Regions from separate parts of the Micromonospora arida genome, predicted to be linked through region 1. Evidence: predicted binding sites of a transcription regulator. Region 1 holds the regulator's gene; the other holds the start of a gene.

Region 1 (6,277 bases):
GTTCAAGCGGTGGCTGCGCAACCGCGCGGCGGCCCAACGGCGGGAACCGATCCCGGTCGTCGACTCAGCGCTCTGAGCTCCACCTGAACGCCGCGGCGGCGTGGGTCGCACCTTCGCGACGGTAGAACCGGTGCGCCTCGGTCCGGGCGAGGCCGGACTCCAGGAAGACGTAGTCGGCGCCCTGTTCGTGCGCCCACGCCCTGGCCGCCGCCAGGAGGTTGGAGCCGACACCCCGGGAACGCCACTCGGGATGCACAGCGAGATCCTCGATCGAAGCCCGACGGCCGAAGCGCACCGAGATGATGTCCACGTAGACGCTGGCCACGCCGACCAACTGATCCTCATCCGATCGCGCCTCGAAGAGTGCGACGTCTTCGTGGGCGAGCAATTGCGCGGTCCGCTCGACGGCGCGGTCGCGGTCCCAATCCACGGGACGGCTGCCGGGAGGGGCGAAAAGCCACTCCAGCCCCTCGACAAACTGGGCTTGGGCGCCCCTCTGTAACCGTCGAACATGGATTGTCATAGGAGCATCATCGGCTGGGCCGTCGATGCAGTGGACCCGCCCATGCCAACGGTTGCGGAATTGCTCCTCACGGGTACTACCGCAGCACCCGACGGCGGGTTACCGTTTCGCCCCAGCAGCCAGGGTCCGCAGGCAGCGTTGCCAAACGCGGGCGAGAGCGGAAGGTTGGCCGGTGAGCGTGCAGGAGTCGACGTTCCACGGCTTCGCCAACCCCGTCGATCCGACTCCGGCGGAGTTGCGAGCTTGGGCGTACAAGCCCGATTCGGTGCCGTTGGCCTCGATGCCACCGGACTGGGACCTGCTGGTCTCCGGCGACCGGCTGGTGTTGACGCTCTTCGAGTTGGCGATGGATCCAAGCTGCCCGGCCCGACGTTTCGCGCTGCACTGCCTCTACATCTACGCGGCCGACGGCATCCGGACGAACTTCCGCGCCCACCCCAAGCGCCGCTTCCGCAAGCTCGTCGAACAGGCCGAGCGTGACGGCGACGAACTGATGAAGGTCTGGGCGCACAACGGCCGGGTGCTGTTGGCCCGACCGGACCTCTTCATCTACCGGGACTGGTGCGAGGGCGGCCTGGTCCGCGAGAACCGCCGCCTCGGCTGAGACCGCTCAGGCGGCTCCCTCGCCAGCGGCTCCCTCGCCAGCGGCTGCGGGGTGGCGTTGCTGTTCGCGGCCCTTTGGAGCTGATGTCGCAAACGATTCACGCCCAGCCCGGCCAGGATCGCCCGACCAGGATCGGTCGAGGCCGGCCCGGCCAGGATCGCTCCGCCCAGCCCGACCAGGATCGGTCGAGGGCGGCCCGGCCAGGATCGCTTCGCCCAGCCCGACCAGGATCGGTCGAGGTCGGTCAAAGCAGAGGTGTGACGTGATGTCGTAAACGATTCAGCTCGAAAGGACCTGCGCGTCGGCCCGACGCCCAGGAGGCGGCGTCACCGGTCCGCGGTCGATAACGGCGAACGGGCTGGGACCCCCGATTACGGCCGCGGGCTGGGACCGCCGATTACGGCGAACGGGCCGGGACCCCCCGTGGGTCCCGGCCCGCACGTCGGTCACCGGTCAATCCTGCTTGCGTTCCGTCTCGGCTCGGCCAGGTTCGCCGGCGTGGTCGCCGTCCTCGGCGAACCGGCCCCCGATGATCCGGTCCCGGTAGGTCCCCTCGGTCACCTTGTCGAACTTCTCGCGGACGGTCTCGGCCAGGTTCTCCAACCGGTCCTCGGTCTGCTGGGCCACCTTCTTCGCCGGTTCCGCCATCGCTCCCCCTCGCCATGTCGGTAGGTCCGGATTAAGCGGATTGGACCCTTATCGACAGGCTAACCGAAGCGGCCCGGACCGCGCCGGGAATCCAGCGCGGTCCGGGCCGAAAAGACAGATCCGGGTGAGTGGCAGGTCAGCGATCGGGCGTTCGGCGGGGGCGCCACACCACCAGGGCGGTCGAGGTGCGGTTGGTCGGCACCAGATCCCGGCCCGGGAAGCGGGCCAACGACTCCAGCTCCGCCACGCGGCGGTACGCGGCGTCCAGCTCCGCCTCCAGCCGGGCCACCCGCTGCTGCGCCTGCTCCAGCAGCCGCTCCAGCCCGATGATCCGCTTGACGCCGGCCAGGTTGATCCCGTCGTCCTGGCTGAGCCGCTGCACCTCGCGCAGCAGCACCACGTCGCGGACGCTGTAGCGACGTCCGCCACCAGCGGCCCGGCCGGGCTGTACCAGCCCCAGTCGGTCGTACTGGCGCAGGGTCTGCGGGTGCATCCCCGCCATCCGTGCCGCTACCGAGATCATCAGCACCTTGGCCTCGTAGGCAGGGTCGCCCGAACCGAGGAACTCGCCCGACATCCCGCTCACCTCCGCGTCCATTCCACCGGACTAACTGACTCGACGCACCCGTGCGTCGAGATGTTCCCGGGCTGCCGGCGGGGTCTGCTCGGCGAACGACTCCAGCGCCGTGCGCGCCTCGTCCGACAACCGGGCCGGCACCACCACGTCCAGCGTGACCAGCAGGTCACCGGCCTGCCCGTCGCGTCGGACCACACCCTTGCCCCGGGCCCGCAGCACCCGCCCGCTCGGCGTTCCCGGCGGCACCCGCAGGGTCATCGCACCGTCGAGCGTGGGCACCCGCAGGTCAGTGCCGAGCACGGCCTCCGCGAAGGTGACCGGCACGGTCAGCGTCAGGTCGTCCCCGGTACGCCCAAACAGCTCGTCCGGCCGAACCTTGACGTGCACGAAGAGGTCGCCAGCCGGGCCACCGCGCTCGCCCGGCTCGCCACGCCCGGCCAGCCGGATGCGTTGACCGTCGGCCACACCGGCCGGGAAGCGCACGTTCATGGTGCGGGTCTTGGTGACACCGCCGCTGCCGTGGCACTCCGGGCACTTCTCCTCGACCACGGTGCCGACGCCCTGGCAGTTGCGGCACGGCTCGGAGAAGCTGAACGACCCCTGGTTGCGGGTGGTCACGCCGGCACCATGACAGACCGGGCAGGTACGCGGCTGGGTGCCGGGCTTGGCCCCGTTACCGTGGCAGGTGTCGCAGACCCCCGGCGCGCGCAGCGTCAGGGGCAGCGTCACCCCACGCACCGCGTCGCCGAAGTCCAGCGCCACCTCGGTCTCCACGTCCCGACCACGGGCCGGACCGCGTGGTGCGGCCTGCCCACCGGCCTGACCGCCACTGAAGATCGAGCTGAACAGGTCCTGGAAGCCGGCGCCGCCGAAGCGACGGTCACCGCCCCCGCCGCCGCCGAACATGTCGGACACGTCGAACGGCATGCCGCCCGGCTGACCCCCGCCCCGGGCGTTGCGCCGGAACGCGCCCGAGCCGAAGAGCGAACGCATCTCGTCGTACTCGCGACGGCGACCACTGTCCGAGAGCACGTTGTACGCCTCGGACGCGGCCTTGAACCGCTCCTCGGCCTTCGGGTCGCCCGGGTTGTGGTCCGGGTGCGACTCCCGGGCCACCTTGCGGTACGCCTTCTTGATGTCATCCGCGGAGGCGGCCTTGTCCACGCCGAGCACGGCGTAGAAGTCCTTCTCGATCCAGTCCTTCGAACTCACCGGTCCACCTCCTTCCGACCCTGGTGGCCCGGCCGTCCCGCCCACCGCTGAGCGGTGGGCGGGACGGCCCGGTCACTGTCTGGCACTATTCCGGATCCGCGACCGCGACCAGCGCGGGGCGCAGCAGCCGCTCACCGAGCTGGTAGCCGCGTCGCATGACCTGTACACAGGTCGGCTCGCTGACGTCGGCCGAGGTCTGGTGCGCGACCGCCTCGTGCCGGGTCGGATCGAACGGGTCGCCCTGCTCGCCGAAGGCGTTCAGGCCGAACTTGCCCAGCGCGGTGGTGAGTTGTTCCGCCACCGTGCCGAACGGCCCGACCAGGTCGCCATGTTCCCGGGCCCGGTCCAGGTCGTCCAGGATCGGCAGCAGCGCGGCCAGCACCGAGCCGGTCGCCTGCTCCTGTACGAGGCTGCGGTCGCGGTCGACCCGCTTGCGGTAGTTGGCGTACTCCGCCGACACCCGCTGCAGGTCCCTGGTCCGCTCGTCGAGCTCGGCCCGGAGCGCTTCCAGCTCGGCGCCGAGCGAGATGCCCGCGCCGCCGCCGTCCACCGGCTGCGCCGGGGCGTCCACCACCGGCGGACCGGACGGCTCCGGCCCGTCGGTGGAGTTGACCTCGACCTCGATCTCGTCGACCACGACCTCGGCGTCCTCGACCAGACCCTCGGCCGGCACACCGGTCTCCGCGTCGGCGGCGGTCCCCTCCGGCTCGGCGGTGTCGACGAGCTTGCGGTTGTTGCGGATGACGACCCGCTCCCCGTCGCCGGTCGGCTCCGTGGTCGCGGAGCCACCCGGCGTCGACCCGGTGTCGCCCGGGTCGGCGGCTCGTGGCTTCTGCGTCATGCGGCTACCTCATCCCCTTCGCGGTGGAAACGTGTCGGAGGCCGACAGTCACTTCTTGCCGTCCTCGTCCACGATTTCCGCGTCGACCACGTCGTCGGGGCCGCCGGCCTGTGCGCCGGTCGCACTGGTCGCGCCAGTCGCGCCGGTCGCACCCGGGCCGGGCTCGGCACCCGGCTGCTGACCCTGCTCGGCCTGAGACGAGTAGAGCAGCGAACCGGCCTGCTGGGAGACCTGCGCCAGCTTCTCGTGCGCCGACTTGATCTTCTCGATGTCCTGACCGCCGAGGGCGCCACGCAGCTCACCGAGCGCCTCGTTGAGCTGCTCGCGGTTCTCGCTGGGCAGCTTGTCGCCGCTCTCGGCGAGGAACTTCTCGGTCTGCCACTGGAGCGCCTCGGCCACGTTGCGGGTCTCGGCGTCGTCGCGGCGGCGCTTGTCCTCCTCCGCGTGCTCCTCGGCGTCCCGGCGCATCCGCTCGATGTCGTCCTTCGGCAGCGAGGAGCCGCCGGTGATCGTCATCTTCTGTTCCTTGCCGGTGCCCAGGTCCTTGGCGTGCACGTTGACGATGCCGTTGGCGTCGATGTCGAAGGCGACCTCGATCTGCGGCACGCCGCGCGGCGCCGGCGGGAGGCCGGTCAGCTCGAAGGTGCCGAGCTTCTTGTTGTACGCCGCGATCTCCCGCTCACCCTGGAACACCTGGATCAGCACCGACGGCTGGTTGTCGTCCGCCGTGGTGAAGACCTCGGAACGCTTGGTCGGGATGGTGGTGTTGCGCTCGATCAGCTTGGTGAAGATGCCGCCCTTGGTCTCGATGCCCAGGCTCAGCGGGGTCACGTCGAGCAGCAGGACGTCCTTGACCTCGCCCTTGAGCACACCGGCCTGGAGCGCGGCGCCGACGGCGACCACCTCGTCCGGGTTGACGCCCTTGTTGGGGTCGCGACCGGTGAGCTGCTTGACCAGGTCGGTCACGGCGGGCATCCGGGTCGAACCGCCGACGAGGATGACGTGCTCGACGTCGGAGATCTTGATCCCGGCGTCCTTCACGGCCTGCTCGAACGGGCCCTTGCAACGGTCCAGCAGGTCCTGCGTCATCCGCTGGAACTCGGCGCGGCTGAGCGTCACGTCGAGGTGCAGCGGGCCGGCCGCGCCGGCGGTGATGTACGGCAGGTTGATGTTGGTGGTGGTGGCGGCGGACAGCTCGATCTTCGCCTTCTCGGCGGCCTCGCGGAGCCGCTGGAGGGCCATCTTGTCCTGAGAGAGGTCGATGCCGTGCTCACCACGGAACGTCTTGACCAGGTGGTCGATGATCCGCTGGTCCCAGTCGTCGCCACCGAGCTGGTTGTCACCGCTCGTCGACTTGACCTCGACGACGCCCTCGGCCAGCTCCAGCAGCGACACGTCGAAGGTGCCGCCACCGAGGTCGAAGACCAGGACGGTCTGCTCCTTGGAGCCCTTGTCCAGCCCGTACGCCAGGGCGGCAGCCGTCGGCTCGTTGACGATCCGCAGCACGTTGAAGCCGGCGATCTCACCGGCCTCCTTGGTGGCCTGGCGCTGGCTGTCGTTGAAGTAGGCCGGAACGGTGATCACCGCGTCGGTGATCTGCTCGCCCAGGTACGCCTCGGCGTCCCGCTTGAGCTTCATCAGCGTCCGGGCCGAGATCTCCTGCGGGGTGTACTTCTTGCCGTCGATGTCGACGGACCAGTTCGTGCCGACCTCCCGCTTGACCGACCGGATCGTCCGGTCCGGGTTGGTCACAGCTTGGCGCTTGGCGACCTCACCGACGAGCACCTCGCCGTTACGGGCGAACGCGACGATCGAAGGAGTCGTCCGCGACCCCTCAGCGTTGGCGATGACGGTGGGCTCACCGCCCTCGAG
Region 2 (6,277 bases), on a different contig from region 1:
CGATCGAGATCGCCGACCGGTTCTCACTGGTGGAGGTGCCGCAGGGGGTGGCCGATGAGGTCATCTCCGGGTTGCGCTCCAGCACGATCAAGGGCCGCAAGGCCACCGTGCGCCGCGACCGCGGCGGCGACGAGCGCTGAGCACGCCGTCGGCGACCGCCGGAGCACGACGGTCGCCGACGCCACTGCCCGGCGAGGCGGCGGGAGAAACGAGAGCACCCGCCGCCCGCGTCGAAGAGCAGGCGCTGTCCAGCAGCCGTATCTACTGTGCATCGTCGCGTGCTGGCCGACGCGGATCAGAGGGCGTACGGGCCGAAACGGCCCCAGGCCACCACTGCGGCGAGGACGAGCAGCACCGCGCAGGTGACCGCGCCCTGGATCTCGGTGCGACGCCCGTCCGGGGAGGTCTGCTGCTCGCGGGCACGCAGGTGCACCAGGATGCCGCCGATCATGACGATGACCAGCCCGACGGCGGCGAGTGGGGTGAGCACTGTGGCGATGCCGGTGGCGGCGGGCAGCACGAGCCCGGCGGCGGCCAGCAGCTCGACCGCGCCGAGCGACTTGACCTGCGACGGCGGCACCGGGTCCACCCACCGCATGACGTCGCGCAACTTCTCCTTGGGCTGGCTCAGCTTGGCCAGCCCAACGCCGGCGAAGACGGCGGCGAGCAGGATCTGAATGATCCAGAGCACCACGTTCACGGGGGTTCCTCCAGGGGGCCGCCTCGCGGCGGAGAGGTGGTTGACGGTGCAGACGAGACAGTAGACCGTCCCCCGCGTACCGAAAGGGCCCCCGCCGTCGGAAGACGGCGGGGGCCCGCATGGTCGGAGCGTCAGACCGCGAAGAGCGCCGGACCGTCCAGCGTCTTCACGTCGGCCGGACGCAACGCCAGGGCGAGCACGTCGGCCACGTCGGCCAGGGTGTGCACGGTCAGCGCCTCGCGCACCTCGGTCGGCAGGTCGTCCAGGTCGGGCTCGTTGCGCGCCGGGATGATCACCTCGGTGAGGCCGGCCCGGTGCGCGGCGAGCAGCTTCTGCTTCACCCCACCGATCGGCAGCACCCGACCGGAGAGCGTCACCTCGCCGGTCATCCCGAACTCTGGGCGGACCGGGCGACCGGTGACCAGCGACGCCAGGGCCGTGACCATGGTGATGCCGGCGCTCGGACCGTCCTTGGGCACCGCGCCCGCCGGGAAGTGGACGTGGATCCGGCGTCCCGCGAGAGCGTTCGGGTCGATGCCGAACCGCCGCCCGTTGGAGCGCAGGTAGGAGAGCGCGATCTGCGCCGACTCCTTCATCACGTCACCGAGCTGGCCGGTCAGGGTCAGCCCCGGCTCGCCCTCCATGCTGGTCGCCTCGATGAAGAGCACGTCCCCACCGGCACCGGTGACGGCCAGGCCGGTGGCCACGCCGGGCACGGCGGTGCGCTCGGCCGATTCCGGGGTGAACTTCGGCCGACCCAGGTAGCCGGCGAGGTTGTCGGTGCCGACGCGTACCGGCGTCGGGTCCGTCGCCAGCGTCACCGCCACCTTGCGCAGGATCTTGGCCAGGGCACGCTCGAGCTGCCGGACACCGGCCTCCCGGGTGTACTCCCCCGCGATCAGCGCGAGAGCCTCATCGGCGACGCTGACCTCGTCGACGGTCAGCCCGGCCCGCTCCCGCTGCCGGGGCAGCAGGTGGTCGCGGGCGATGGCGACCTTCTCGTCCTCGGTGTACCCGTCCAGGGTGACCAGCTCCATCCGGTCCAGCAGGGGGCCGGGGATGGACTCCACCACGTTGGCGGTGGCCAGGAAGAGCACGTCGGACAGGTCGAGGTCGACCTCCAGGTAGTGATCCCGGAAGGTGTGGTTCTGGGCCGGGTCGAGCACCTCCAGCAGGGCGGCGGCCGGGTCACCGGCGTAGCCGGCGGCCAGCTTGTCCACCTCGTCGAGGAGCACGACCGGGTTCATCGAACCGGCCTCGCGCAGCGCGCGGACGATCCGACCGGGCAGCGCCCCCACGTAGGTGCGTCGGTGCCCGCGGATCTCCGCCTCGTCGCGGACGCCGCCGAGCGACACCCGGACGAAGTTACGCCCGAGCGCCCGCGCCACGGACTCGCCGAGGCTGGTCTTACCCACCCCGGGAGGACCGGCGAGGGCGAGCACCGCGCCGGAGCCGCGTCCGCCGACCACACCGAGGTTGCGCTCGGCACGCCGGTTGCGCACCGCCAGGTACTCCAGGATGCGGTCCTTCACGTCGGACAAGCCGGCGTGGTCGGCGTCGAGCACCGCCCGGGCCGCGGCCAGGTCGGTGTTGTCCTCGGTACGCGTGCCCCACGGCATTTCGAGGACGGTGTCCAGCCAGGTACGGATCCAGCCCGCCTCCGGGGAGGCGTCGCTGGCCCGCTCCAGCTTGCCGACCTCGCGCATGGCCGCCTCGCGCACCTTCTCCGGCAGCTCGGCGGACTCGACGCGGGACCGGTAGTCGGCGGAGCCGTCCGGCTCGTCCTCGCCCAGCTCCTTGCGGATCGCGGCGAGTTGCTGGCGCAGCAGGAACTCGCGCTGGGACTTCTCCAGCCCCTCGCGGACGTCACTGTTGATCTGCTCGGTGACCTCCTGCTCGGCCAGGTAGTCCTTCACCCAGCCGACCAGCAACTCCAGCCGGGCGGTGACGTCCGGCGCGGCCAGCAGTTCGGTCTTCTGCTCCAGGGTCAGCCAGGGCGCGTAGCCGGCCGAGTCGGCCAGCTCGGAGAGGTCGGTCATCCGCTCCACCGCGTCGATGACCTGCCAGGCGCCCCGCTGCTGGAGCACGGATGTCACCAGGGCGCGGTACTCGCGGGCGAGTTCCCGGGCCCGACCGGCGTAGGCGGGTTCGTCGAGTTCGGTCGCCTCGACCCAGAGGGCGGCACCGGGGCCGGGCACGCCGGAGCCGATCCGGGCCCGGGACAGGCCACGAATGACGGCGGCGGGCTCACCCTCGGGCAGCCGGCCGACCTTCTCGATGGTGGCGACCACGCCCACCGGGCCGTACTCGCCGTCGATGCGCGGCACGGCCAGCAGCTTGCGGTCGCCGGTCGCACGCGCCGCGTCGATCGCGGCCTGGGTGGTGGGGTCGAGGGTCACCGGGATGACCATGCCGGGCAGCAGTACGGCGTCGGTCAGCGGAAGTACCGGAAGAGTTGCCATCGAACACCTCGCGTTGAGTTGAGCGTGTCTCACTCAAGTAACAAAGCGTTCCCCTTGTTCCGATCTGTGACCCAGGCCACTCTTCCGGTCGGTCCGTCGAACCGCCCGGGGACCGGCGGGCGACCCGACGAGGCACCTCAGGTGAGCTTGCTCTTCACCGTGTTCACCACCGAGCCGGCCACCCCCGGGTTGGTGCCGTACAGGCGGGGGTCACCAGGGGGCAGCACCGGCTCCGGCGCGTTCGCCCGCGGGTTGTCGTCGTACCGGAACTCGCCCTTGCCGTCCGGCGAGGGCCCGGATGCCCAGCGCCCCTGGGCGGCGTCGGTGCCCGAGGAGAAACCCAGGTAGGTGTAGCCGTACTCCTCGGTGAACTCGCCGGAGTCCGGGAAGGCCTCGGGCACCGGCATCTCCTCCAGCCCGTCCTCCTTGAGCTGCTCGATCGCCGCCAGCCACATGTTCTGGTGCATCGTGTCGCGGGCCAGCAGGAAGCGAAGCATCTGCTTGACGCCCGGGTCGTCGGTCATGTGGAACAACCGGGCGACCTGGAGCCGACCCTGCGCCTCGGCGGTGACGTTGAGCTGGAAATCGGCCAACAGGTTGCCGCTGGCGGTGATGAACGCGCCGTTCCACGGCACCCCGTTGGAGTCGGCGGGCAGGGCGCCACCACCACCGTGGATGAAGTGCGCCGGGTTCTCGCCGGCGTAGGTCGCGGCACCTCCGGGGTCCTCCGCGATCCCCTCGGTCAGCGACAGCGGCGCGTTGTCCAGCAGTCGGGTGATCATCGTGACGATCATCTCGACGTGGCCCATCTCCTCCGTGCCGACGTCGAGCAGCAGGTCCTTGTACTTGCCGGGCAGTCGGCAGTTCCAACCCTGGAAGAGATACTGGTTGGCGACCGTCATCTCGCCCCACTTGCCGCCCAACACCTCCTGCAAACGCAACGCGTTCTGCACCAGGTTGACCAGTACCTGTCGGGTTCGTCCGGCCGGCACCGGGCAGGAGGCCGCCCGCCGGGTGGCCCGCGCCCGCCGACGGCCGACCGGCACCAGCGCGGCGGCCTCCCGTAGGATGCCCGCAAGCGCGACGGCCGGCTCCGGCTGCGGAGCCGGCGTCAGCACGCCGGTGCCTGCGGTCGCGTCGCGCAGGAGGCTCTGCAGGTGGGCGGCCTGGTCGCGGGCCAGCTCACTGAGCGCCCGCCGGTCGTCCCCGGTCAGCTCGCGACGCTCGTCGGCCAGCGCGCGGGTCAGCGACGTCAGGGTGCTGATCGGCGTACGGAACTCGTGGCACAAAACCCGCAGCAGCAACTCCGAATCGGCCGCCGTCGGCCGTCGCTCGTCGGGTGTCGGCTCAATGGGGCGCAACCCTCGCAGCAGGTCCCGCAAACCATGCCGTACGCGCATCCACCCGACTCCTCTCGTTCGGTGCGAACCCGCATGATCGGTACCCGCTGGGGAACGGCGCAGACATGCCGGGAGCCTCCACCTTGCGACTCGTCGTCGTGGACGATCACCCGCTTTTCGTCCGCGGCCTGGAGTTACTGCTCCCGATCACCACCAACGGCCGCGCCGAGGTGGTCGCCTCGACCGGCGACGCCGCCGCGGCGGCGGCCCTGGTCAGCAACCACTGCCCCGACCTGGCCCTTGTCGACCTGCACATGCCGCCGCCCGGCGGCATCCGGGCGGTGGCCGCGATCCGGCGGACCACCCCACGGGTACGGGTGGTCGCGATGTCCGGTGCCGCCGAGCCCGGGCCAGCGGTCGAGGCGCTGCGAGCCGGCGCCGAGGGGTTCCTGCCCAAGACCAGCGAACCGGAGGAGCTGCTGCCCCCACTGCTGGCCATCCTCGACGGCTGGGCGGTGCTGCCGGCCGAACTGCTGCGAGCCGTGCTGCGACCCACGCGCTTCGCGGCCGTCGACCTGGACGGCGAGGAACGGCGGCTGCTGCGGGCGATCGCCGCCGGCCGCAGCACCGTCGACATCGCCGAAGAACTGCACGTCTCCGAACAGACGGTGAAACGGATGACCGCCGCGTTGCTGCGCAAGTTGCGGGTCTCGAACCGGGCCGAGGCGGCTGCCCTCGCCGGTCACAGCGGCATCCTCGGGGAATGAAGCCTCGACACCGAACCGATTCACGGTTTTGCTCGTAACGGAATCGCGACGCGCCGAATGAATGGAAGGCATATTGTTGCGGATTACCGGGGTGATAGGTCAGACTTTGGACACATCCCGCCGCACACAGGGAGTAATCGGCAATGGCGAGAAAAGTAATCACGGTCCTGACCGACGACCTCGACGGTGGGAAGGCCGACCGGACGGTTGAGTTCAGTCTCGACGGCGTGGCCTACACGATCGATGTCTCCGACGAGAATGCCGGCGTCCTGCGCAAGGCGCTCGATCCGTACATCAATGCGGGGCGGCGGATCGGGCGCGGTCCGGTGGAGAGCACCCGTTCGGTCCGGCGACCGGGGCGACCCGCCGGCGCGGGAATGGATCGGGAGCAGAACCGGGCCATCCGGGAATGGGCCGTCAAGAACGGCTACAAGATTTCCGAGCGGGGCCGGATCCCGGTTGAGGTCGTCGAGGCGTACAAGAGCCGCTGACGCGACTCGACGGGGCCCCGCCGGAAACGGCGGGGCCCCGCCGTTTGTCCGGGCACCGGAAACGAAGCGGCGGCCGGCCACCCCGGGTTGTCGCCCCGGGTGGCCGGCCGCCGTTGGTACGTCAGCTCAGTTGACGTCGATGCGCACCGAGTCGAAGGCGGGGGTCTGGTTGGCCCGCTCCATCATCGGCAGGCGGTGCGAGCCGTCACCGGCCCAGACGGAGCACTGGGCGGTACCGGACTGCGGCAGGCCCGGAATCTGGATCGTCACCTCGTCGGGCTGGGCGCCACCGCGGCCGTCCTCGGTCGCGACGAAGAACGCGGGCACCTCCTGCGGCTCCGGCGGAGCGGTCAGGCTGTTCAGCATCCGGCAGGCGGTGTGGAAGTGACCGCGGACCAGGCCCTGGTCGTTGAGGAGCGAGCTCTCCACGTAGTAGCCACCCTGACCGGCGGCCAGGAAGCGGTCCCGGACCAGGTTGCGGGTGCTGACCCGCAGGGTGAAGGGCTGGTTCTGGCCG

The links. The regulator HspR, encoded in region 1, represses chaperone genes until heat shock. The targets are predictions, from matches to a motif close to TTGAGTNNNNNNNACTCAA.
Region 2: the regulator HspR is predicted to act here: its motif matches at 3,181-3,199, upstream of lon (endopeptidase La).

What each region holds. Positions count from the first base shown of each region.
Region 1 is NZ_JBIALC010000016.1:33,152-39,428, reverse strand. It holds gene ACFYP0_RS30540 (cation:proton antiporter) at 1-76, shown strand, start outside; gene ACFYP0_RS30535 (GNAT family N-acetyltransferase) at 65-430, opposite strand; gene ACFYP0_RS30530 (hypothetical protein) at 696-1,127, shown strand; gene ACFYP0_RS30525 (hypothetical protein) at 1,581-1,775, opposite strand; gene ACFYP0_RS30520 (heat shock protein transcriptional repressor HspR) at 1,912-2,352, opposite strand; gene dnaJ (molecular chaperone DnaJ) at 2,383-3,564, opposite strand; gene grpE (nucleotide exchange factor GrpE) at 3,650-4,405, opposite strand; gene dnaK (molecular chaperone DnaK) at 4,454-6,277, opposite strand, start outside.
Region 2 is NZ_JBIALC010000001.1:323,333-329,609, reverse strand. It holds gene ACFYP0_RS01650 (DEAD/DEAH box helicase) at 1-140, shown strand, start outside; gene ACFYP0_RS01645 (DoxX family protein) at 296-700, opposite strand; gene lon (endopeptidase La) at 832-3,162, opposite strand; gene ACFYP0_RS01635 (manganese catalase family protein) at 3,300-4,562, opposite strand; gene ACFYP0_RS01630 (response regulator) at 4,646-5,269, shown strand; gene ACFYP0_RS01625 (histone-like nucleoid-structuring protein Lsr2) at 5,413-5,760, shown strand; gene ACFYP0_RS01620 (hypothetical protein) at 5,887-6,277, opposite strand, start outside.